Linked DNA regions of Pleurocapsa sp. PCC 7327. The protein of the gene in region 2 interacts with the protein of the main gene of each other region in a pairwise test. Links are inferred from orthologs where the notes say so. Each region holds a gene or a part of one and is shown on either strand. Other genes may lie near its edges.

Region 1 (11,750 bases), 2.3 Mb from region 2 along the record:
CAGCATAGACGACCCGCTAGCATTAGAAGAAGAACGCCGCCTTTGTTACGTTGGGGTTACTCGCGCCCAAGAACAGTTATTTTTAACCTATGCAAAGGAACGCTATACTTGGGGGTCGCGAGAAACAAAAATTCCCTCTCAATTTTTGCAAGAGTTGCCGAAAGAATTAATTAGTAGCAATATCAAGCCAAGAATTTATTCGCGTCGTCTCATTGTTGGCAAACCTGCTGGGGGGGCAATTTTAAGCGATCGTGACTTGAATTGGTCGGTTGGCGATCGCGTCGTTCATCAAGTATATGGAGAAGGAGAAGTTACCCATATTTTAGGCTCGGGGAAAAAAGCAACGCTAGCCATTAAATTCTCCGATCTCGGGCAACAAAAAATTATCCCTCCAACCGATCCAAAGTTAGCGCCGATGCAGTAGATTTAACGCTTAAAGTAAAAAATAACTGCAATCTTCGATGAGCGTGGGGAAAGGGAGAGGATCTCACTCAAACGAACGGCGGTAGAGAAACCAAACAAAAAGAGGCGAACCTAATAGAGAAGTTACTACACCGACGGGTAATTCTACGGCTCCCAGACGAGCGAGTAAATCGGCAATGGATAGAACTAAAGCGCCCCCTGCCGCAGATAGAGGGATTAGCCATCGATAATCGTTTCCCCCCATCAACAAACGCATGGCGTGAGGAACGATCAAACCGATAAAACCGATTAGTCCTGCCATGCTGACGGCACTAGCAGCGAGTAAGGTAGCCGTAGCACCGATTAATAAGCGCGATCGCCCCAGATTAATCCCCAAACCGACTGCTAGTTCGTCTCCTAAATTTAAAACATTGAGATAACGCCCTAACAAACAGGCGCAGATTAAAGCGATAAGGATATAAGGGCCCGCCATTGATACTTCCGGCCATCCTCGTCCGTTGAGGCTGCCTACAATCCAATTTAGGGCAGTTTGGATGCGACCTTCTTCGGATAATATGAGCAAGGTAGTTTGCACGGCACCAAATAGAGAAGAGATAGCAACACCGCCCAAAATTAAGCGTTCTACAGCAATTCCATTGTCCGTTCGCGCTAGAAAATAAACGATCGCAGTCGTTAAAATCGCCCCCAGCCAAGCTGCAAAGGGAATCCAAGCTTGAGAAATCCCCAGCGTCACCATCGTAATTACTATTAAACCCGCTCCGGCTGAGATTCCCAGGAGAAAGGGTTCTGCCAGGGGATTGCGTAGCATTCCTTGTAATAAAGCGCCAGACGTTCCCAGGGCAGCACCAACAGCGATCGCTGCAACTACGCGGGGTAGGCGCAGTTGCCAGAGAATGGTTTGGTTAACGGAATCGCCTTGATGCCATAGGGCTTGCCACAATTGAGATAAACTGAGATGGACGGCTCCCAGAGATAAAGAAATGGCAAAAGTTAATATCAAAGCAGCACTGACTAGGAGAATCGTTATTCCGATGCGGTAACTAAATCCCGTTGTCTGCTGTTTTTGACTCGATGGCAACTTCAAAGGATTGCTAACTTTCACGATGCAGGATTTACTTATTGTTGTTTGAGCCAGATAAAACAGTACTGACTCCAAGACCAATATAAACACTTCCTGCGAAATAGCGCTGAGTTCGCAGGAAACACAAATTGCCTCTCAGCAATTGTCCAAGCGTTCCGGCTACTAGAGCGTAAAGCCCATCGCTAATAGTTGCCATTGTAACGAAAAGAAATCCTAAAAATAAAATTTGGAGCGCTACTGCACCTTGGGAAGGATCGACAAATTGGGGCAAAAAGGCGAGAAAAAAGAGAGATGTTTTTGGATTGAGAAGGTTAACGAGTACTCCTTGCAAAAAGATACGTTTTAAATTTAAATTTTCATCTACTTCAGCCTGATTGATCTCCTCGCGAACTAGCAGTTTGCCAATGCCAAGGTAGATAAGATAAGCTGCACCGAGATATTTCACCACATTAAATGCCAATGTCGATGAAGCTAGTAAAGCTGATATACCTAGTGCTGCTGCTATAACTTGAAGAAGAGTGCCAACTTCTAGTCCTAATGTGGATACAAGTCCCGCCGTGCGTCCCTGATGGATGCTTCTGGCAATAATATAAAGCACCGCCGGACCTGGCGTGAGATTAGCCCAAGTCTACTATAAAGCTGAAAAGGCCTGGCAATAATATAAAGCACCGCCGAACCTGGCGTGAGTAGAAGTACTAAGGAGGCAATAACAAATAGAGATAAATTTGCTAAATCTGGCATTAGCATTTCTTGATGGGTTTATTTTGGGCTTAAGATTCTAGTTCGACGCTGTAAATTAGAACAGCGGTATCAACGTACACAAGAGCGTTTAATGGCAAGTTTAATTGCCCCATGCTTCTCGCTCCGCTTGGAGTGAGCTATCTATTTCTTCTGTCGAGCGTCCGTGGGGACGGCGGCGATGGATCTCATCGAGGATGTCTATGACAGAAGGGCGAGATTGGGATGGTTTTGTTGAGGGCATGATGACTATGACCTTAACATCTTCACCTTCAGTCGCTTGAGGAAGTTCAAGCTCGATTTTTCGACCGGGCAAGACTTTAGTTTTGAAATGAATAGCAGATTGCATAATTGACTCCTTGATTAATTAATATTGGTTAATCATCGGTTGTTGGGTCGCTAAACTCAGCTATGAGTTCATTACGGAGGCGATTAATTAATTCTTGCAGTTTCTTAAACTCTAAAAGGTATTTGTAAACTTCATCGGTTAGGGGTTGTTATTCCACCTTAATAGCACTGTGTATAGCTTTGGTCTGCTAGTTTATTGCTAACATAGTCCTTTGCGAAATGGTATGGGTTCTCAAAGGAAAGCCCTACAAGTTCGGCAAAGACGAGATCCTCAAAACTATAGAAACCATGCTGCAAAGTCCAGCCTTCGAGTTTGAAAATCGTTCCGCAGTCTATCAAGCCGTACAACGCACCAAGCAGGGACAGACAGATTTTTTTGATTATCTCATTGGAGCGATCCGCGTTCGCGAAGCGTCCCGAAGGGAACCAGCGCTTCCGTAGGCGAAGCCTTCTCTGAAGGAGTAGGAAATCGCGCGTCAGTCAGGTTGTAGCGAAACAGCTACTTTCGATCGCAAGCGTTTGGGCAAGAAAGGATTTCACTGTCTCTCAGATGTGATTACAATAAATTAATTAAATTTAAGAAAAATTAAGTAAAGACTATGGGAGAACGCTTAAGCGAGCTGCTAGAGCCGATAGCGGACTGGTTTCGTAGTTTAAACACGCCAGAACCCATCGTTCATTGGGGACACCCAGTTATGATGGGGATCGTCGTCTTCGTGATGGGGAGTTACGTTGCCTATGCGGGATGGCGCAGCCGACTTACCCAAGATGGCGAAATTGCCATGAAAAATCGCGCCGCTCATCGCCAACTTGCCCCCTTGATGTTCATATTTATCGCGCTAGGTTATACGGGTGGAGTGTTATCCCTCGTCATGCAACGCCAGCCCATCCTAGAAAGTCCTCACTTTTGGACGGGTTCGGTGGTACTGCTTGTCTTGGCAATCCAAGCTACCATTGCATTAACTGGATTCGGCGACGCACAAGCACAAAAAGAATTATTCCGAACCTTCCATGCTTATTTGGGTAGCGCGGCAATGATTTTATTTATCGTTCATGCGATACTGGGTTTAAACCTCGGACTTTCTATCTAGATGAACCGCGACAGTTGGACAGTTCTCTGTTTGGCATATGCGATCGGATTATTGTCCACAGGTGTTTTAGAATTTTCTAATCCTAATAACCCTTCCTGGCAGCAGTGGATTGTAGTAGCCGTGGGGTTAGGATTTTTAAGTATCGTAGCAGCAATATCAATACCGCGATTTTGGCGCAGAGGGCCGAGATGGCAGCTATGGCTTGCAGCAGGATTAGTGGCTATTTTGGCTTTTGCGTACTTTCAATTCCGAATTCCTCAGCCAGGTAGTAACGATATCAGTCGCGTGTTAGAGAAGGGAAATTCTCAGAGTCAAATCGTTACCGTCGAAGGCAAGATTTTAACGCAAGGGAGACTGACAAGCAATCAGCGAGTTCAATTTTGGTTTGAGGCGAAGAAGCTTGAGAATACTAACAAGCATGTGACAGGTAAGTTATATGTCACTGTCCCCTTATCTGAGGACAATAGTTTATATCCAGGTCGGCAGCTAAGTGTTACTGGCATTTTATATCAACCGCGATCGCCAGTTAATCCGGGAGCGTTTGATTTTAAGACTTATCTAGCACGTCAAGGGGCGTTCGCCGGATTAAAAGGGCAACAAATCCGGTTCAAAGAAGGAGAAAAAGCACCACCTTGGGGATTGTGGCAACTGCGACAACGAATTATCAACGCTCAAATTCGCTGGTTGGGCAATCGGGAAGGATTGCTTGTCAGTTCGATGGTTTTGGGACAACGGACAGTCGATTTACCGCACAATATCCGCGATTCGTTTATTAAAGCTGGTTTAGCTCACGTGCTAGCAGCTTCTGGATTTCAAGTATCTTTGTTGTTGGGTGCCGTCATCAGATTGACAAAGGAGTTTTCTCCTCGCAAGCAATTTATTTCTGGACTTTGTACGCTAGGAGTTTATGTTGGTTTGACTGGCATTCAACCATCCGTAATGAGAGCAGCAGTGATGGGGATCGGAGCACTCATTGCGCTAGTTGCGGATAGGAAAGTGAGGCAATTGGGTTCGCTGTTGCTGGCAGGAACGATCTTACTATTATTCAACCCTCTGTGGATTTGGGATTTGGGGTTTCAACTTAGTTTTCTTGCTACTTTTGGATTAATCGTCACCATGCCAGCGCTGGAAAAGCGATTGGATTGGCTGCCACCCGCGATCGCAACGTTTATCGCCCTTCCCTTAGCTGCTTCCCTGTGGACATTTCCCTTACTACTGCATGTTTTTAGCGTTGTGGCGACTTACAGCATTCCCGTCAATATTCTTACTGCGCCTTTAGTAACGGTAATTAGTTTGGGGGGAATGGTGAGTGCAACGGCTGCCGTAATTTATCCTCTTGCCGGAAGTGCGATCGCGGGAATATTATACTATCCTACTCAACTACTCATCCAAATCGTCCAATTTTTCACCACCTTACCAGGCAGTTCTTTAGCCGTAGGACAACTGTCTTTGAGTCTGATGCTACTGATTTATGGGCTAATGGTCTTAGTTTGGCTCAGTCGCTGGTGGCAGTCTCGCCGGTGGTTGGTAGGCGTGCTGGTAATAATTTTAATCGTAGTTCCGATTAGATATAATCGGTTAAATTTACTTCAAGTATCGGTATTTGCCACGAAACAAGAGCCAGTTTTAATCATTCAAGAGCAGGAGAAAGTCATATTAATTAATAGCGGCGATCTGAGTACGGCAAAATATACAATTATTCCTTTTCTCAATCGCCAGGGTATTAATCAAATCGATTGTGCTGTCGATTTTACCTCTGGAGTCAATCGCATCGATGGTTGGTCTGAGATTGAGAAAACTTTACCAATTAAACGTTTTTTGAGCGATCGCCCGATACCACAAATAAAATACCAGCTTTTATCTGTTGGTAATAAAATCTCCATCGGTTCGATAGAAATTCAGTCAATTAATAATGCATTGCAATTACAAATCCAAAAGCAAACTTGGTTATTAGTAACTGAAAGTCAAGTCAATCCAACAAATTTAACAATGCTACCCAAAACAGGATCGGTCTTGTTATGGTCTGGAAAATCTCTGGGAAAAGAATGGCTGGATTTAGTCAAACCCGAAGTTGCGATCGCGGTTTCGCCCACGCTTAGCCAACAAACTCGACAGCAGCTACAGCAGCGAGGAATTCAGCTATACTGGACGGGGCGAGATGGTGCGATTCAATGGAGGCGCGAGGGCGGTTTTCAGAAAACTATAGAAACACAAGAGCAAGAAGCTAACCTACCCTAGACTACTGGTCAAGCGCTCCGCAATCGCGGTAGAATAAACAAGTAAGCTCCAATAATTGGAGAGGTGGCAGAGTGGTCGATCGCGGCGCACTCGAAATGCGTTTTAGGGAAACCTAACGGGGGTTCGAATCCCCCCCTCTCCGTTTTTTGAGAAGTCAGAAGGCAGAAGTCAGAAGTCAGAAGGGTATAATAACTCCTCTGTACAAACAAAATCGGTCAACTGCATAATTCAAACTCTAGATTGTGACTTTTGAGAAAACTATGAGTGAAATGATCGACGATGTTGGTATCGCTCAATTCTAGGTTATAGAAATCGACCACATCATGCTCGAAATAGGGTCCCGCGTGCCAAGTTCCCACTTCTAACTTAATAAAACAATTCCCCGGAATCCGAAAAGCCGCCAGTTTTTCTAAATCGGGTTCGTTCGCTTCCGAAGGAGGGGCAACAGCAATAAACCAATCTTTCCCTTCTAGAGATCCCAAGCACTGCGTACATTGACTGTGACGAGTGATTTTGTGGAACTTGCGACCTCGTTTGTGCAAGCGCATGATATAAAAACGAGGAACTCCATTTTGCAAATTTAGTTGGGCATCGCTTCGATCGTAGGGTTTGCCATCTTCTGAGGGGGTAATGACCTGTCCGTAGGGCTGAAAGCGTTCTGGGGTAATCCATTCGGCACGAAGTTGCTTGAGGAGCGCTGGTTTACTCATGAGAAATTTCGCTTTAAAGCTTGCAGAAGAATTTTTGTTTTTATCTTAGCGCTTTAATGAAATATGAATTGACGAACTTCTGGCAGCGATCGCGAGAAGACAATAGATTTAATAATTACCTGGAAAGTTGTTTAGCTACAGCTTCATTGCAAGATTTGTAGAATTTAATAGGTTTTGTAGTCTAGATCCTCTATGTGCCAATTACTGGGAATGAACTGTAATGTTCCAACAGACATTTGCTTTTCCTTCGAGGGGTTTTCGACAAGGGGAGGAAAGACAGACGAGCATCGCGACGGTTGGGGCATTGCTTTTTTTGAAGGAAAGGGATGTCGGCTTTTTTTAGATTCCAAATCTTCGATCGCGTCTCCAGTAGCAGAGTTAGTACGATGCTATCCCATTAAATCTACCCATGTTATCGCTCACATCCGCAAAGCGACTCAAGGGAAAATTTTGCTCGAAAACTGCCATCCTTTTCGACGGCAACTGTGGGGATGGTATTGGGTGTTTGCTCATAACGGAGATTTGTCTGCTTTTGCGCCCCAAGGGATGGAATTCTATCGCCCCGTAGGCGATACCGATAGCGAAAAAGCTTTCTGCCTGATTCTAGAAACCTTGCGACAAAACTTTCCCAAGGAAAAGCCTTCCTTAGAAGTAATTTACCCGGTGCTAAAGGATCTTACCGAGAGCATTGCAGAAAAAGGCGTATTTAACTATCTGCTCTCGGATGGAGAGTACTTTTTTGCTCACTGTTCGACCCAGCTTAGCTACATTGTACGTCAAGCTCCTTTCGCGGCTGCTCATTTAATCGACCAAGACGTAACAGTGGACTTTCGCCAGTTGACCAAACCCAGCGATCGCGTTGCCATTATCGCCACTACTCCCCTGACGGATAACGAACTGTGGACTCCGATTCAACCGGGAGATTTGTTAGCTTTTCAAGATGGTTTACCTCTGAAGCTAGGGTAAAAATGAACCCTGGCTTGTTATGATAAAGATCTGGGTGACTAGCTCAATGGTAGAGCATCGGACTCTTAATCCGCTGGTTCAGGGTTCGAGTCCCTGGTCACCCATATAAGCGAAAATTCTAAGCTCGCTTATATCTGAGCCGATCGAGGGCTTCGCACGGGCGAGCGCAAGGGATCGCAGTCTGTTACTTACCAGAAGTAGGAAAATGAACGATAATCATCGAAGTTTTCCCGTGAGAGCGAGCGATCGCTTCTGATTCTCTTCCCAAAGCGGGTTGCCCTATGCCATGGGTACTGGCGATGAAAACTAACAGATCGTTGGCTTTTAGTACCTGCGAAACCGTATCGACTAAATCACCTCGCACTCTCTGTACCGGAATTTTCTCGTTTAATTTGAGCTGAGGCAGTCCGGCACGATGATGCATGAGAACAACTTGCAACTTGGCTTTGAGTTCTTCTGCTAAAGTACGCGCTAGGGTTAGTGTTTGACGAAAGATCGCTGAATTACTCATTAACTCGTTGGCGACTAATAGGACTCGCTGGGTATTTTCGATAGGTTCGCTTAAGCGAGTAATCAAAACGGGTGTGGTTGCCATGCGTACCACATTATCGATAACGCTGCCAAAAAAATTCTCCGTGTAGGTTGAGTAGCCTTTCCAGCCGCAGATCGTTAGGCTAGCATCGCGTTCTGCCGCCGTTCTGAGAATGCCGCGATCGAGCGAATCGTCAATTCGACCGATGGATTCAACATTCACTACAGCCCCATGGGCAATTGTTTCTGCCGCTTCGAGTAGCTGTTTTTGTCTGGTTTTAGCGGAATCTGCGATCGCGCCACCTGTATCTAACAAGACGTGTAACGGTAGAAGCGTTCCCTTGGCCCTTTTGGCAAGAATGATTGCTAGTTGCAGTAGATTATCTTCCGTACTAGGGTTGGCGACGGGAACTAAAATGCGCTTGCCCAAAGCTTCTTTTTCGAGTTTAATTGCCCCCTCAGCAACAGGTTGAATTCGACTTCCCCAGCGAGCGACAAACCAAGGAGAGAGAACGCAACTCACCAGAATCATGGCGATAATACCATTAACGGTTAGCTCGTCAACTAGCTTGATATTAAAAGCAACGGTAATGGCAGCTAGAGTGGAAGCCGCTTGAGCCACAGAAAGCCCAAACATCACCATTACAGGTGGAAATTGCCATCCGAAAACTTTGCCAGATCCCCAAGCGGCTAGAAATTTGCTGAGAAATTCCGCGCCAATCATGACGGCAGCCACTAACAGAGAGCGAGGTTGTTTGACCAGAATGAGCGGATCGACTAACATTCCCACAGAAATGAGAAAAAATGGGATAAACAGGGTATTTCCCACAAATTGAATCCGGTTCATGAGCGGACTTAGGGGTGGGATCAGTTGGGAAATCGCGACCCCGGCAAGGAATGCGCCGACAATTGGTTCGATCTCGATTAAACCCGCCAGGTAAGAGATGACAAACAACGCTGCTAACACGAAGATGAACTCTGCCGCTTCGTCGTGCCCGAATCGTCGAAAAAACCAGCGACCCAACTTAGGAACGCCCCAGAGAGTGGCAAAGGTATAAATAGCCAAAGAGGGAATTAAAAATAGCCAGAATTGGAACGTTAAATTTCCCTGTTGGGCTTTTACCACGATCGCCAGGACTAGCAATGCGAGAACGTTAGTAATCAACGTTCCTCCTAGGGTGGCAGTAACTGCTTGTGTCCGCATGATACCTAACTTGGAAAGAACGGGTAAGGCAAGGAGGGTGTGCGAGGCAAAACAAGAGGCAACCAACACCGATGCCAGGACGCTGTATCCCAAAGACAACATGGCTAAGGTGCCCAGAGTCATGGGAATGGCAAAGGTTGCTAAACCAAAGATAATGGCTTTGTCAGCATTGCGCTTGAGATCGTCGAGACTGGTTTCCAGTCCGCCTAAAAACATCAGAAACAGCAGTCCAACCGTACCCAACAGCACGATCGCGCTATCCCGCGCTAAAATGCCCAAACCATAGGGACCGACGACTACTCCTGCCAAAATCAGTCCGATAATCCCCGGCATTCGCAGTCGTTGAAAAAAGAGAGGGGCGACGAGGATAATTGTCAGAAATACCAGAAAGATAGCGACGGGATCTTGGATCGGTTTGAACGCCTGCGCCAGGATGGGGACAAAGATTAAATTGGCTGGCAAAAGATCGTACACAACGTTCTCCTAGTATCGTTGTCGTTTTTGTGTGGGTTAGGAACAGACGATTCTACCCTGAAGTTAATTTTTATTACAAGTTAGACTGGGATCGATCTACATAAGGACAGATCTTTGCAGATTATTTACGGTTATTAATTAAAGCTCGACAACTAACTTTTTATAAAATAGTTTTTATATTATAATAATAAACTGGCAATTTTTATTAAATTGTTATGATCGTAGAAAAACAAACTTCTATAGTATTTAACTATATACCTTGTGAACAATTTAACCAGTTAATTTGTGGTTATGGACAAACAGCAGTGATTACCGGATGGACGGTAAGACAATCTGTGACAAAGCATTTAATCCCTGAAGAATTTGCTGTTGTAGGCAATCTTTATTCAGCGACTAGGGGGATTAGCCCATTAATTCGGAATTTGCTAAAAAATCCTCATGTACGATTTTTAGTGATTCTTAATGCAACAAAAGAAGATAAAAATTCGGGGAGTTGTGAATGTTTATTAGACTTTTTTCGCCAGGGATTTACAAAAGGCAAAAGCGATACCGGAAGAGAATGTTGGGTCATTAATTCAAAAATAAGAGGTTACATTGATATCGAAATCCCTGACTCAATATTAGAAAAATTACGTCAATCTTTACAATGGGAAGAAGCAAAATCTATTGCTCAAGCTGTTAATTTTGTTAAATCCTATGCCTCCAGGTCGCCAGTCGAACCTTGGGGAGATCCCTTAGATAATTTTCCGAAAGTAGAAATTCATCCTGCTATTCTACCCGGATACAGATACGGACATCGTATAGAAGGAGAAACTATAGCAGAAACTTGGGTCAAGATTTTACATCGAATTAAAACGACTGGAACGATTCGACCTTCTCAATATGGACGATGGCAAGAGTTAATCGATCTAGTTGCAATTGTCACGAAAGAACCTGCCGATCTTTATTTTCCAAACCCTAATTATCTTCCTGTCGAACGAGAGTTTATTGGAGATTATCGTTCGCAAATGTTAGATGATGCTCCTATTCGGGAAGGTGTTAAATATACTTATGGTCAGCGTTTGCGATCGTGGTTTGGACGAGATCAAATTGAGCAAGCTATTGAGAAATTAGCAACAGAAAAAGACTCTTCTAGAGCAGTAATGTCTCTCTGGGATGTGCAAGATTATGAAAATAACGACAGTCCGCCATGTCTCAATCATATCTGGTTGAGAATTGTCGATGACGAACTCTCTTTAACTGCTACTTTTCGTAGTAATGATATGTTTTCAGCTTGGGTTGCTAATGCAATGGGATTAAGAGCATTACAACAACATATTCAAGAACAAATTAATCATAAAACTGACTATAGCTTAAAAATTGGACCTCTAATTACTGTTAGTCAAAGCGCTCATATTTATGATGACTGTTGGGAGTATGCCGATCGCATCATTCAAACTGAATATCCTAAAATTTGCTCCTCAAGAAATTTTGACGATCCCAGTGGTAGTTTTGTTATTAATATTAAAGATCGAGAAATTATTGTAGAACATCTCACTCCTGGTTCTGGCGAAGTTGTTAACTGTTACTCTGGCAAATCTGCACGCTCTATTTATCAACAAATCGCCGCCGATTGCCCCAGTCTTCAAGTCGAACACGCGATGTATTTAGGAACAGAATTACAAAAAGCCGAGATAGCGCTATCTTCACCTCAAAGCTTAGTGTATACCCAAGATCGACCGTTAAAAGTTCAAAATTAATAGTAAATTATTTGTTAATTCTTTATAGCGATCGACTACGAATGCAAATCAAAAGTTAAACCCTTGAAAATATAACTTGTTCGGGTTGGTCTTGATATTTACCTTGACGAGTTTCGTAACTAACAGAACAAGGTTCTCCCTCAAAGAAAATCAATTGCACGACCCCTTCATTGGCATAAATGCGGCAATCAGCACTAGAAGAATTAG
Region 2 (11,832 bases):
AATTTCTTGGCTAACAGCCCAAGTCCATTAAAATGGACTAAATTAATTCTGCTGTGAGTCTTCTTTAGAAGCGGGTCATCTCTCAGGTGCAAAAAATAGATTGCCGTGGAAAGATTCCCACGGCAATCTGTCAGAATCTATTCAATTGATAGCTTAAATTAAACTAGCTTCAAATTGGGATATTCAGCCAAGATGTCCTCAGAGGTTAGAGTATCTCCTTGTGCTTGAGGAGTCCAGAGAACCTCGACGGCTAGCAGGCGATCGCTGCCGATTCCCCCAATTTGTTGCAATGCTTGGCGTAAATCTTCAGAATCGTTAATCTTGGGCAGTTCGAGTTTTCCTTCAACACCGACTAGAATGGTGACGACGATGTAGTCCCCAGAACCGTTGCCTGTTTGGGCTAGTTGTCCCTGTCCTTCTAAGAGAGCCGTTGGCGAGGCTTGTCTGAGTTGGTTATTGACGTTTGAGAGCGTTTCTGAGGTAAATTTGCTCCGTTCTGCCAAGTCTAGCTGATTGAATTTTGCTTCTGCTGACTCTAAGGTAGTTTGATAGGATTCCGTAGCGCCGTAAACCCAATATTCGGGATGGCGTAGCAAGGCTAGGCTGGCTTCTTGGAGAACCAGAACGCGCCCCGCAGCCGAATTAGTATCTGCGCTCAAGGCGATTTCATTCAATTCTCTCTGCAAACCACGGGCATTAGCGAATAACCCGACTTGTACCTTAGCAACAGAAATTTTAGGACTGCCGTACTCGAAGGAAGTTCCATCTCCTTGCATGCTGGTACTGCGAAAGCTTCTTACGAGAAAGTTGGCGATCGCAATAAAGATCAGAATGGTAAACAGTCCCCCAAAGCCGCCGCCAAAGCCGAAGAAAGGCAACAAAAAGGGAAATCCAATACCGCCGCCATAGCCGTAGCCATAACCGGGCGAACTATAGCCGCCTCCAGGAGGGGCATAGGTTCGGCTGGGAGCGCGGAAGGAACCGCCGCCGATTCTACCGCCACTGCGGGCAGCCAAGGCAGTACTTGCATTGCCAAAAACTAAGGTGAGAACCAGTCCCAGAGCTATCAGGGATTTTAAAAGAGATTTTATTTTGGGAAATCGTTGTTTAGACATGGGAATACTTTGGTTGTCTACGCTCGGTTCATACTTTAGCGACTTAGATCGATACCAGTCTCGTTTCGCTAAAGATTTTTAAGAATAAATGTTTACCCAACTGGCAGTGTAACAACTTGTATCTTTTAATGTATCCCACCTAGCACTATAAATACGAGCGATCGCAGGTGAGGAAATCTTCACTCAATGGTACGGTTCTCTCTTTGAAGCTTGTGCAAATAAGCGATCGCCTTTTGATAATTCGCTCCCTGTCCTTGTTGCTGGTACAAAAACACGGCTTGCTGACAATCTTTTAGCGCTAAGGAGCGATCGCCCAATTCAGCATAACATTGACTGCGATAGAAGTAAGCAGCTGCATGAGTCGGCATTCCCTCGATAATTCGCTCGAGATCCCGAATAGCTTCCCGAAAATTGCCTAAATTGGCGTAAACTCTGGCTCGATTATAAAGCACCCCCCTATGATAAGGGTCGATCTCCAGCGCTCGGTTGAAATAGTCGAGGGCAGCCTGAAAATCTTGTCCTTCTAACTTGAGTATGCCTTGCTTGTTCCATTCGGTTGCCTCCCGATTCCAAACGTGCTTTTGACAGACCTGGCAAGCTTGCTTTTCTATCTCGGTTTGAGGATTTTTGAAGGCGGGATGATAGCGCAAGCGATCGCAGCAAACTTGCAACCAACTCCGCCAACCACCGCCGCGCCACAAATACACTTTTCCATTCAAACTGCTGCCGACCAGAATTTGTCCGTTGGAACTGAAAGCCACTGAGGTAGCTTCACTTTTGTAAATCTCGAAGGGTTGAGCGATGGGATTGCCTGAGAGATCCCATAGCCTAATCGTTCCGTCGCCGCCGCCGCTGACAATTGTCTGTCCGTCTGGATTGAAGGCAACTGAAGTGACGTAACTTTCATGACCCCGAAACGGTTCGCCAATGGGATTGCCTGAGAGATCCCATAGCCTAATCGTTCCGTCGCCGCCGCCGCTGACAATTACCTGTCCGTCTGGACTGAAAGCCACCGAATTAACCCGTTCCCGATGACCCTGAAAGGGACGAGCGATGAGGTTGCCCTTCAAATCCCACAGGCGGATGGTTTTGTCCCAACTGCCGCTAGCGATTTTCTCTCCATCAGGACTGAAGACAACTGAGGTGACATCTCCTTCGTGACCTCGAAAGGGACGAGCGATGAGGTTGCCCTTCAAATCCCACAGGCGGATGGTCTTATCCCAACTGCCGCTAGCGATTTTCTCTCCATCGGGACTGAAAGCTACCGAGGTAACGTCATTTTCGTGACCCTGGAAAGGTCGGGCGATGGGGTTGCTTGCCAGATTCCACAAGCGGATAGTCCTGTCCCAACTCCCGCTAGCAATTGTTTGTCCGTCGGGACTGAAGGCAACTGAGGTGACATCCCCCGCGTGACCTCGAAGCGGTTGACCGATGGGATTGCCTGAGAGATCCCACAACCTGACCGTTCCGTCGCCTCCTCCAGTTGCAAATATCTCCTCTTTGCCCTCTTTATCAACCGGGGTGGGACTAAAAGCCACTGACCAGACGGAAACTTCGTGCCCTTGGATAGGTCGATGAAGAGCATTGCCTCGGAGATCCCACAACCGCACGCTTTTGTCCGTACTGGCGCTGGTAACTGTTTGTCCGTCTGGACTGAAGGCAAGCGAACGCACGGAACTCGTGTGACCTCGAAGCGGTTGACCGATGGGGTTGCCTGAGAGATCCCACAACCGAACTACTTTGTCGCTACTCCCGCTAGCGATTAATTTTCCTTCAGGGTCGAACGCGATCGCGATAACATAATCCTCATGACCGCGAAAAGGACGACCGATCGTTTTGCCTTGCAAATCCCACAACCGAACTGTCGTATCCCAACTGCCGCTAGCGATTTTCTCTCCATCGGGACTAAAAGCGACGGCAGCGACTTTATCTTCATGACCCCGAAACGGTTCGCCGATGGAATCGCCAAAAAGATCCCACAACCTCACCGTTCCGTCGCCGCCACCGCTGACGATTGTCTGTCCGTCGGGACTAAAGGCAACCGAGGTAACATCTCCTTCGTGTCCTTCAAATGGCAGACCGATGGGGTTGCCTTGCCGATCCCACAATCGAACCGTTCCGTCGCCGCCACCGCTGACGATTGTCTGTCCGTCGGGACTAAAGGCAACCGAGGTGACATCCCCTTGGTGACCTAAGAAAGGGCGAGCGATCGCGTTTCCTTCGAGGTTCCACAGTCGAACCGTTCCGTCGCCGCTGCCGCTGACAATTGTCTGTCCGTCGGGACTAAAGGCAACCGAGGTGACATCCCCTTCATGCCCTCTAAAAGGTTGACCGATGGCGTTGCCTTGCCGATCCCACAGGCGCAAGGTTTTATCCCAGCTTCCGCTGACGATTATTTGTCCGTCAGGACTGACGGCAACTGCCTTGACTCTATCGTCGTGCCCTTGGAATATATTTTGCTCTCTTGCGATTTCCATCGCACTGTTTAGACAGGTTTGCACGACGGGAAGCATCTGCTGCGGAAATTTATCTGCATTTTCTCCTGTTGTTTGAATGGCCAACACTAGACCTTCTAGCGGTCGAACGGGCAATAAATTTTGCGCTCTCGCTGCTTGCTCTCGCAGCTTGGTTTCATCAAGTATCCGATTTAACTGTTGAATTTGTGTTTCTTTTGACTTCAGCGCCTGATTTTGCCGGGCGAGACTTGCGTCGAGAAATCGATCTTCGTCGGGACTCAAACCATCCACGGCTAAATTAAATAACCAAGTATTTCTCAGTTCGCAAGCTTTCTCTAATTTAGATCCATACCAAAGTTTTGTATTGGCTTGCTCTCGATCCTCTTGAGACAAAATTTTCCAGGCATCTGCTGCTTCAGTTAGTTGTTTTTTGATGACCAAAACTTGACGAGCTTCTTCTAACCAATCTCTCAGAAATTTCCACCGATGCAGCAAGGTTTCATGGATAATTTCTACTGAGTTCGTAGCGCGATCGCAGGTTAACAAATTCCCTTCAATTAGTTGTACGATCGCCGTTTGACTGATTTCATCATTGAAGTTAGATAGTTCTGCTCTTTGACTAACGGCAATTCCCTCGCGCCCCGATTCTTCTACATCGACAATCTTTACTAGCTTTAAAAAAATTTTCTTGGCGGCTATTTGTTCTAATTTAGAGAGACTATTATAGACTCGATTCGATTGATTTTGTAATGCCTTTTCAATCTTACCTAATTGCCTATAAGTGCTTAGTTTTAAAGTTCGCTTGTCAAGATCTTCACTGTGCCAAAGTAAGTTGAGTGCGTGTTGTAATAGAGGTAAAGAGTAGTTATACTCTCTAATGTCCTTAAGAATTTCTGACACTAATTCCTCTTCAAAAATTACTCCGTTTCTGGCAGCGGGTTGCTCGATCGCTAAACGCAGAGAGTTGGGGTCTATATTGGCGATCGCTCGAATATTTTTTCGATCTATTGTTATGTCTAAAAATTGAGGATAAGCACTGATTTTGTCTAAAAATTCGGTTTTGATTGCTAGAATAATTTTTATTTTGACAAAACTTTCAGACGTACGATCGAGATGATTATAGAGATGAATTAAACTATCAATAAATTTATCGGTCTTTTCGGTAGCACTAATCGTCAAGAGTTCTTCAAAGCGATCGATAAAAATAAGCCAGTAACTTCCATCATTTCTGGCTTGTAGGACTTGAAAAAATTTGCTCAGACCATCGACTTCTTCTCTAAGAATCAGTTCGGCTTCTTCTGGATTGCAATTTTGTCGAACGAGTGCCTTAAATAACGATACAAAAGGATTGCGATTGGGGTAACAAATAACCTCAATAAATTTTGACGGTAAATTGTTTCTAATTCTAGGAAGCAACCCCGCTTGAATGACTGATGTTTTCCCACTTCCCGAAGCTCCCAAAAGTAAAATTAAGTTTTTTTTGCATAACTCTTCGAGTAAGTGAAAAGTTAATTTATCTCGACCGAAAAAATAATCGCAATCTTTGGCTGTGAATGGCTTTAATCCTTTATAAGGCGAAGTCGAAATTAAAGGTCTACTTTTAATTTGCTCGGCAGAAATATCTAGAATCGGTGTTGGCGAAAAATGAAAAACATTCTGACCATCGCTGAGAGTAATAGTTTGGTTATGAAACTGAGGATTGGTTGACTTCCAAGCCATAGCTGGTTCTAGTAAATTTTAGGTTTGCAGGATTCTGGAGCTATTGCAGTTAATATTTGCCACAAATACCAAATTACGAATTTTTAATTGTTAATTGAAATATATTCTCTTGCTTGCAATGCGAACCAATCGCGATCGCAAACTCGCCCAACTAAAACTTCTCCAACGGTCGGAATGGATAAAACGGTGGCGATCGCTTTTTGAGGGTTTCATGATTTTTATTGTTGCAGCTCTTAAATTTATTAGAGCGCAAGAATTAGCCAATCGAACAACCGAGACTCTGAGCGGTATTGTTGCGCGTGTAAGCATTCCAAGTTCCTAACTCTTGGGCAGAACGACTGCACAGCATCGCTTTTGTTTCTTCGCTCAATCCTTGAACTAGCGTAAAATCGGCTCCAGCAATACTCTGCAATTGTTCTAAACTTGCATTTGTCAAATCGGCGGCTCGCAAATCCGCTCCCTGTAATTCTGCCCCAATCAGTCGAGCATTCCGTAAATAGGCTCCGGTGAGAAAAGCCCCTTGAAGATTAGCTCCGCTCAGAGCTGCTCCTGCCAAATTCGCCCCCGTTAAATCTGCGCCGCTGAGGTAAGCGCCTCGTAGGTTCGCCCCTCGCAGATCTGCCTCTCTGAGATTAGCCGTGTTGAGAAACGCGCCGCCTAAATTGGCTCCCGGTCCAACTGCACCAGAATTTTTGTAAGCAAATCCTTCAGTCCAAACGGTTTGAGAATCGTATCTAGCTAGTTGTAGCCTAGCACCTTCGAGTCGAGCATCTTTGAGATTGCATTGCTCTAGGCGAGCGCGAAATAAGTAACTATCTTCTAAATTAGCGCCTTCTAGGTTGGTGTTAATTAAATTCGCCCCCCGCAAGTCGGCGCCTTTGAGATTAGCGTTGCTGAGATTAGCGCCGTTGATGTGAGCGCCAATTAAGTTAGCCCCCCTTAAATCGACACCAGACAAATTCATCTCGGTGAAATCCATTCCCTGTAGGTTGGCATTGGCAAGACTTTTACCTTGCTTGAGGGTTTGTAAGATATCGCTAGATAAAGAATTCCAAGAACGGGAAGAGAACTGTTTGTGAATGGTCATAAAGTTTATCTGAAGGATGATTGATGTCAATTATCCTAAAATTTGTGCGATCGCGACCCTGAGTTTTATTGATTTTCTTATACTAAAGCTCGTTTACCTTTAGCTTAACTAACTCCGCAATCTCGACTGCGAACTCCGAACTCGGTAAAATCGAGCCATCGGGTGCTTCGAGGACAAATCCGGCATCGCGGAGCATTTCTAAGTCAGCACGAGCAGCTTGTCCGGCAGTAGTCAGATAATCGCCAATAAAGATAGAATTGGCTGGATATAAACCTAAAGGTTGAAGCGATCGCAAATGCACTTCCCTTCCTCCTGCAATTCTAATCTCTTGAGAAGGAAGGAGAAAGCGAAACAGACACAGAATTCGCAAACAGCGACGCGGGTTTAATTGTTGCACCTTGCCGAGGGGAGTTCCCGAAATGGGAATGAGAAAGTTAATCGGAACGCTAGTAACTTGCAACTCCCGCAGAGAAAGCGCCAAGTCGATGATATCGTCGTCTGATTCTCCCATACCGACAATTCCGCCGGAACAGGTTGTAATGCCTGCTGTTTGGACATTTTTTACCGTGGTGACGCGATCGCTAAACGTATGAGTAGTGCATATATTAGGATGGTAGTTTTCTGAAGTATTTAGGTTATGATTGATGCGATCGACTCCTGCCTCTGCTAGACGATGGGCTTGCTCTTGACTCAGGAGTCCCAGACATGCGCAGACTTTGAGGTCGTGTTTGCGTTTGATCTGGCGCACTGCCTCTAGAACTTTAGTAAAGACGGACTCGCTCGGAGAACGTCCCGAAATAACAAAACAAAACGTTCCTGCCTTTAATTGTGCCGCGCGATCGGCAGCAGCGAGAATTTTTTCCTGTGCTAGCAGGGGGTATTTTTCGATTTCTGCTGTCGAAATTTTCGATTGAGAACAGTAATGACAATCCTCTGGACATAAGCCACTCTGAGCATTGAGTAAAAAATGCAGCCGTACTCGATTTCCCCAATAGTGACGGCGCACGCAGTAAGCTGCTGCAAGCTGTTCGAGTAAAACCTCATCGGGTGCTTGCAAGACTGCTTGTGCTTCTTGACGGGTTAGGAGTTCGCCTCTCAGAGCGCGATCGGCTAGACGATTCCAATCGGGTAAATTACCAGAGAATTCTGTCATGGGTGTTTGATTGCTTTCAGGGGACAAGTATTATTAATTGTTCTACTACAGATGGAGTTTGTCTACTCATACAAAATCCTTGTTCAAAATATCTATGCGCCCAAATCTCCAGCAGCGTATTATTTTGGCTATTTTGCTTTTCTTGAGTACGAGCTAACGATAAAGTAGATCCGAAACTTAAGTCTCGAAAAAATCCAAATTATCGAAGAGAGGACTTATATTAAGTAAAATGGACGAACAATTGGAAGTTTTTTTCTCATTATTTACACCTGTCAGCGACCTAGCCACAGGAGAAATCGGTCGGAGGTTAGAAGCCGTTTTCGGTCGCCGTGGTAATGATAGCTTGTATGCCTTTGCGCCCGGCGCAGCTAGTCCGCCCCAAAATCAAAATGTCGATATTTTATTCGGGGACATATTTGACAACACTTTAGAAGAATTTGAAGTTATTTTTGGTATCCAGACTAGCCCCCAAGGCGGCAATCCCCTACTGATTCTAGAGAGGAATATCCCCTCTGTAGGAAGAGACCGTCACGTTCTCGGAGATACCACTACACCTTACTATTTAGGCGACCCAAATACTCTAACTACCTCGAATCTATTTGGGACTAATGAGTTTGCCGTCATTTACGATTTCGATCCCAATCAAGATACGATACAGCTCAACGGTTCAGCACAGGATTATGTCTTGCTAGAAGTGAATAATTTGCAGGTTGAAGGAGTCTCACAGCCGTTTTTTGGTGAAGCGATTTTTTCGCTTAGACAAGGAGTCCCCGACCTCGTCGGCTACGTGATTTCGAGAGATGAAGTCGATTTAAGTCTGAGGGCTAATTATTTCGAGTATGTGGGCAACCAACCCCCACGAAGACCAGAGCAGAGACGGGTTCAACAATTAGGGGGAGCTGGACTCGAACTCGGAATTGATACAGCTACAGACCCTTCGGGTAATGTCTACGTAACCGGAACGACTACTGGGACGATTCAAAATGGAACCACCTCCGCAGGGTTCTCAGATTTCTGGGTAGCCAAATACGACAGCCGAGGCAATCAGTTATTCATTCGGCAGTTTGGCAGTTCTGATAATGACTCGGTCTTAGACATCGCCACGGACAGTGCCGGGAACTTCTACGTGTCGGGAGCGACCCAGGGCAACTTGTTTGGTCCGAGGCAGTCACAATCACAGGATTCCTATGTAGCCAAGTACGATAGCAATGGCAATCTGTTGTGGGGGCGGCAATTTGGTTCTAATGTAATCCCTAATGCTTTTTCCAGTGCTGCTACAGCTCTTGATGTGGATGCACAAGGAAATGTCACTGCATCGGGATTGGGACTGAAAAATAACACTCGAACAAACATCTTTAATTTTCCCATTCAGGACGATTCTTACGCGCTCAGATTCGACACTAATGGCAACCAGCAGTGGTTTACGGAGATTAGAGATCCCGTAGCTCCTGCCCCTTTGAACGAAACTCCCTTTTTTGACGAGACATACGACGTTGCCGTCGATAGGAATGGTAATACCTACTTAGTCGGATGGACTCAGGGTTTAGTCAGAGAATCCGATCCTGGTCGAGAGGTTTCCAAGTATGATGTTTGGTTGGCGAGGCTCAATCCCAGCGGTCAGGTGCAGTGGGTTCAACAGTTGGGAAGTCAAGATTTGGGTCTTGAATTTCCTTGGGGAGTTGACACTGACAGCCAAGGCAATGTCTACGCGACTGGATGGACGACAGGCAATTTTCCGGCAGGTAGCCAAGCCAATCCTGCTTACGATATCTGGCTTGCCAGATTTAACCCAGCAGATGGCACTCCGACATGGATCAGACAGTTCGGCACTCCAGGCGATGATGGCTCCTTTTTAGCTGACATGGAGATCGACTCACAAGATGGGATCTACATAACCGGATATACCGACGATAGGCTCGGCGGACGCGGCAGAAATAGAGGAAGAAATGATGCCTGGGTGGCGAGATTCGACACGGCAGGCAACAATCAGTGGATTCAACGGTTTGGAAGTGCGGGAACCGACTACGCGACAGGCATTAGTGTAGATGCCAACGCGAGCAGAGTTAATGTGACTGGATTTACCGATGGTTCTTTAGGAGCTACCAATACTGAAGCTGTAGATGCCTGGTTCGCTCAGCTTGACGCTAGGCGGGGAAGAGTGCAAAGAGTGACTGGCTCTGCAAGGGATAGAATCGCTGGCGACGAGTCGGGTACAGCGCCTACTGAGGCTTCCCAACTTGTCCCCAGCCAGCAACTTCCCGCTGGTGACAATCGCGCTAATCCCAGTCAGGGGGTTCCTGGGAGTGTTGCAGTAGACCAACAGCGAGTTGAATCTGCGCTCGCTCGCATCTTCGATCCCAATGCGGCAAACGGTTTCCCCAGGGCTTTGGGAAATGCGGTTAGAGATGATTTTGCTAACTTTCTCAATCCCACCGACACTCATTCAGCCTCAGATCCAACTCTAACTCCAGCCGATGCCGATACAGTTGTAGCTTAAGTTCAGCTTCTAGAGGTTTTCAGCTTGAGGATCTTCAAAAACAGGCTTGATGAAAGCTTATTGAATTGATAATAATGACAGGAACGCGATCGCAGTTAACCTTAATTACTCGCAACAGAGAAACGATCGAGTGCAGACTTCCGATTGTCTTTAATTTGCTCCCACAAACTCTAAAATACGATCTGCTGTTATCTGAGGCTGTTCTAGATGGGGAACGTGACCGCAATTTTCTATCCAAACGAGTTGGCTATCGGGGAGCAACTGCTCGAATTGCATCGCTGCTTTCGTTCCCAAAATGCGATCGCACTTTCCCCATAAAATTAAGCTAGACTGCTGGATCTGCGATAGTTGAGTAGAAAAATTGCCATAACCGCCGCTTTTAGTGAAAGCAATCAACGCTTCTCGCCACCCCGGACAATTTAAGTGCAAAGCAGCACAGAGTTGAGCGTCTCGACTGGCAAAGCTTTTGTCATAGTAAGCGGCGCGACTGATGTTTTGACGGACTCTCGGATTGCGCAAAAACTCTGTCGCCCAGTAGTCCAAGGGAGGAAACATCAGTTTCCCTGCCATTGGAGAATTGCTTAATCCGGCACTATCCAAGAGAATCAATTTTTTGACGGCTTCTGGATAAGCTAGCGTAAAATCGATCGCGGTTGCCCCTCCCATCGATGCCCCAACTAAAATAACGGGCTGTTGGATGAGAGTTTTCCAGAAATAGTAAAGATGGGCTTTAATCTCTGCTGATGAAAACGATAATCCGGGAAGCCTTTGTGTAAAGCCAAATCCCAATAAATCAACTGCCCAAGTTTCTCTAGCTTGGACTAATAGCGGCATCAAGCGACGAAATTCTAGGAGCGAACTATCAAACCCGTGCAGTAATAGAAATGGCGTTTCTCCCCTTCCCTGACGAGTGTAAGTCATTGTTATGGATTGAGGACTGAGTGGCGTTGAGAGGGCATGAGATTCGATTTGACGAATTAGAGCGATCGAAGTCGATTCGGTTAGATTTTCGGCTTCTGAGGGAATAAAGCTGGGAAACATAAACAATAAAGCCGTATTTTAATAGCGATACCTCTTTATTGAAGTTTAAACCCAAGCACTCATTTTAGGTGCCTTACAGACAAAAGAAACGTCATTGATAATTCGCCATTCGCCATTAAAATCTAAAAACATTGAATTTATAGCTATAATCCATCTCTATTTCTCAATCGCAAACTGATAATTGCCAATTGCGAATTGCTATAAGATGTTTCGCTTCGCGATCGCTACGCTCAACATGACGTACTATACTTTTGGGCTCTGTACAGGACAAAAAATGAGAGTAGAGGTTGCAATAGGTGACAGAAAAAGGGTCTCATAGAAAGTTACCACACAATCGTTGAACCCCTATGAACCAAGTTAACCTACTGCGAGACAGTTTGAAACCCCTTCTCCCATGGCACGGTGCTCGACTCAATTTTCTGGCTTTGTTTTTAATTGCCCTCATCAGAGTTAAAATAGCGGTAGGGTTTAGGAGCGAGGCGAAAACTGGTTCAAACTATCAGCGATTACAACGGTTTTTCAAAAAATTCGACCTTGATTATTCTTTGATTGCTAAATTGATTGTTGCCTTAAGGAAAATTCCGCAGCCTTGGGTATTAAGCATTGACCGCACAGAATGGTCGTTTGGGCCAACTCGTTTTCATATCTTTATGCTGGGAATCGTACATCAAGGAGTAGCTGATCCGATAGTTTGGACGATGCTGTCGAAGAAAGGCAACTCTAACAGTGATGAGCGGATGGATTTAGTCGATAAGTTTTAGGAA

The links.
Region 1: the proteins of bioB (region 2) and PLE7327_RS05820 interact in binary tests that used the Escherichia coli proteins (3 or more experiments, as listed by UniProt). The link is inferred for Pleurocapsa sp. PCC 7327 from one-to-one orthologs.

What each region holds. Positions count from the first base shown.
Region 1 is NC_019689.1:1,296,841-1,308,590, reverse strand. The notes cover bases 5,967-8,708. They hold PLE7327_RS05820 (class II glutamine amidotransferase), read left to right. Parts: upstream 5,967-6,821; coding sequence 6,822-7,595; downstream 7,596-8,708. Other genes in these bases: PLE7327_RS05810 (cation:proton antiporter), read right to left, coding at 7,780-8,708; PLE7327_RS05825 (ureidoglycolate lyase), read right to left, coding at 6,135-6,629. In the rest of the region: DNA helicase PcrA, read left to right, coding at 1-424; PLE7327_RS05860 (iron ABC transporter permease), read right to left, coding at 488-1,525; PLE7327_RS05855 (LysE family translocator), read right to left, coding at 1,536-2,102; PLE7327_RS05850 (hypothetical protein), read right to left, coding at 2,346-2,591; PLE7327_RS24745 (hypothetical protein), read left to right, coding at 2,810-3,031; PLE7327_RS05840 (DUF4079 domain-containing protein), read left to right, coding at 3,190-3,681; PLE7327_RS05835 (ComEC/Rec2 family competence protein), read left to right, coding at 3,682-5,919; more of PLE7327_RS05810, read right to left, coding at 8,709-9,804; PLE7327_RS05805 (thymidylate synthase), read left to right, coding at 10,020-11,543; dcd (dCTP deaminase), read right to left, coding at 11,599-11,750.
Region 2 is NC_019689.1:3,613,460-3,625,291, forward strand. What follows is about bases 5,496-8,319. They hold bioB (biotin synthase BioB), read right to left. Parts: upstream 7,531-8,319; coding sequence 6,460-7,530; downstream 5,496-6,459. Other genes in these bases: PLE7327_RS16200 (pentapeptide repeat-containing protein), read right to left, coding at 5,547-6,377; PLE7327_RS16210 (SBBP repeat-containing protein), read left to right, coding at 7,760-8,319. Also shown: PLE7327_RS16190 (DUF1517 domain-containing protein), read right to left, coding at 159-1,115; PLE7327_RS22780 (tetratricopeptide repeat protein), read right to left, coding at 1,295-5,290; more of PLE7327_RS16210, read left to right, coding at 8,320-10,027; PLE7327_RS16215 (alpha/beta fold hydrolase), read right to left, coding at 10,178-11,068; PLE7327_RS16220 (hypothetical protein), read left to right, coding at 11,416-11,829. UniProt on the Escherichia coli protein: Catalyzes the conversion of dethiobiotin (DTB) to biotin by the insertion of a sulfur atom into dethiobiotin via a radical-based mechanism.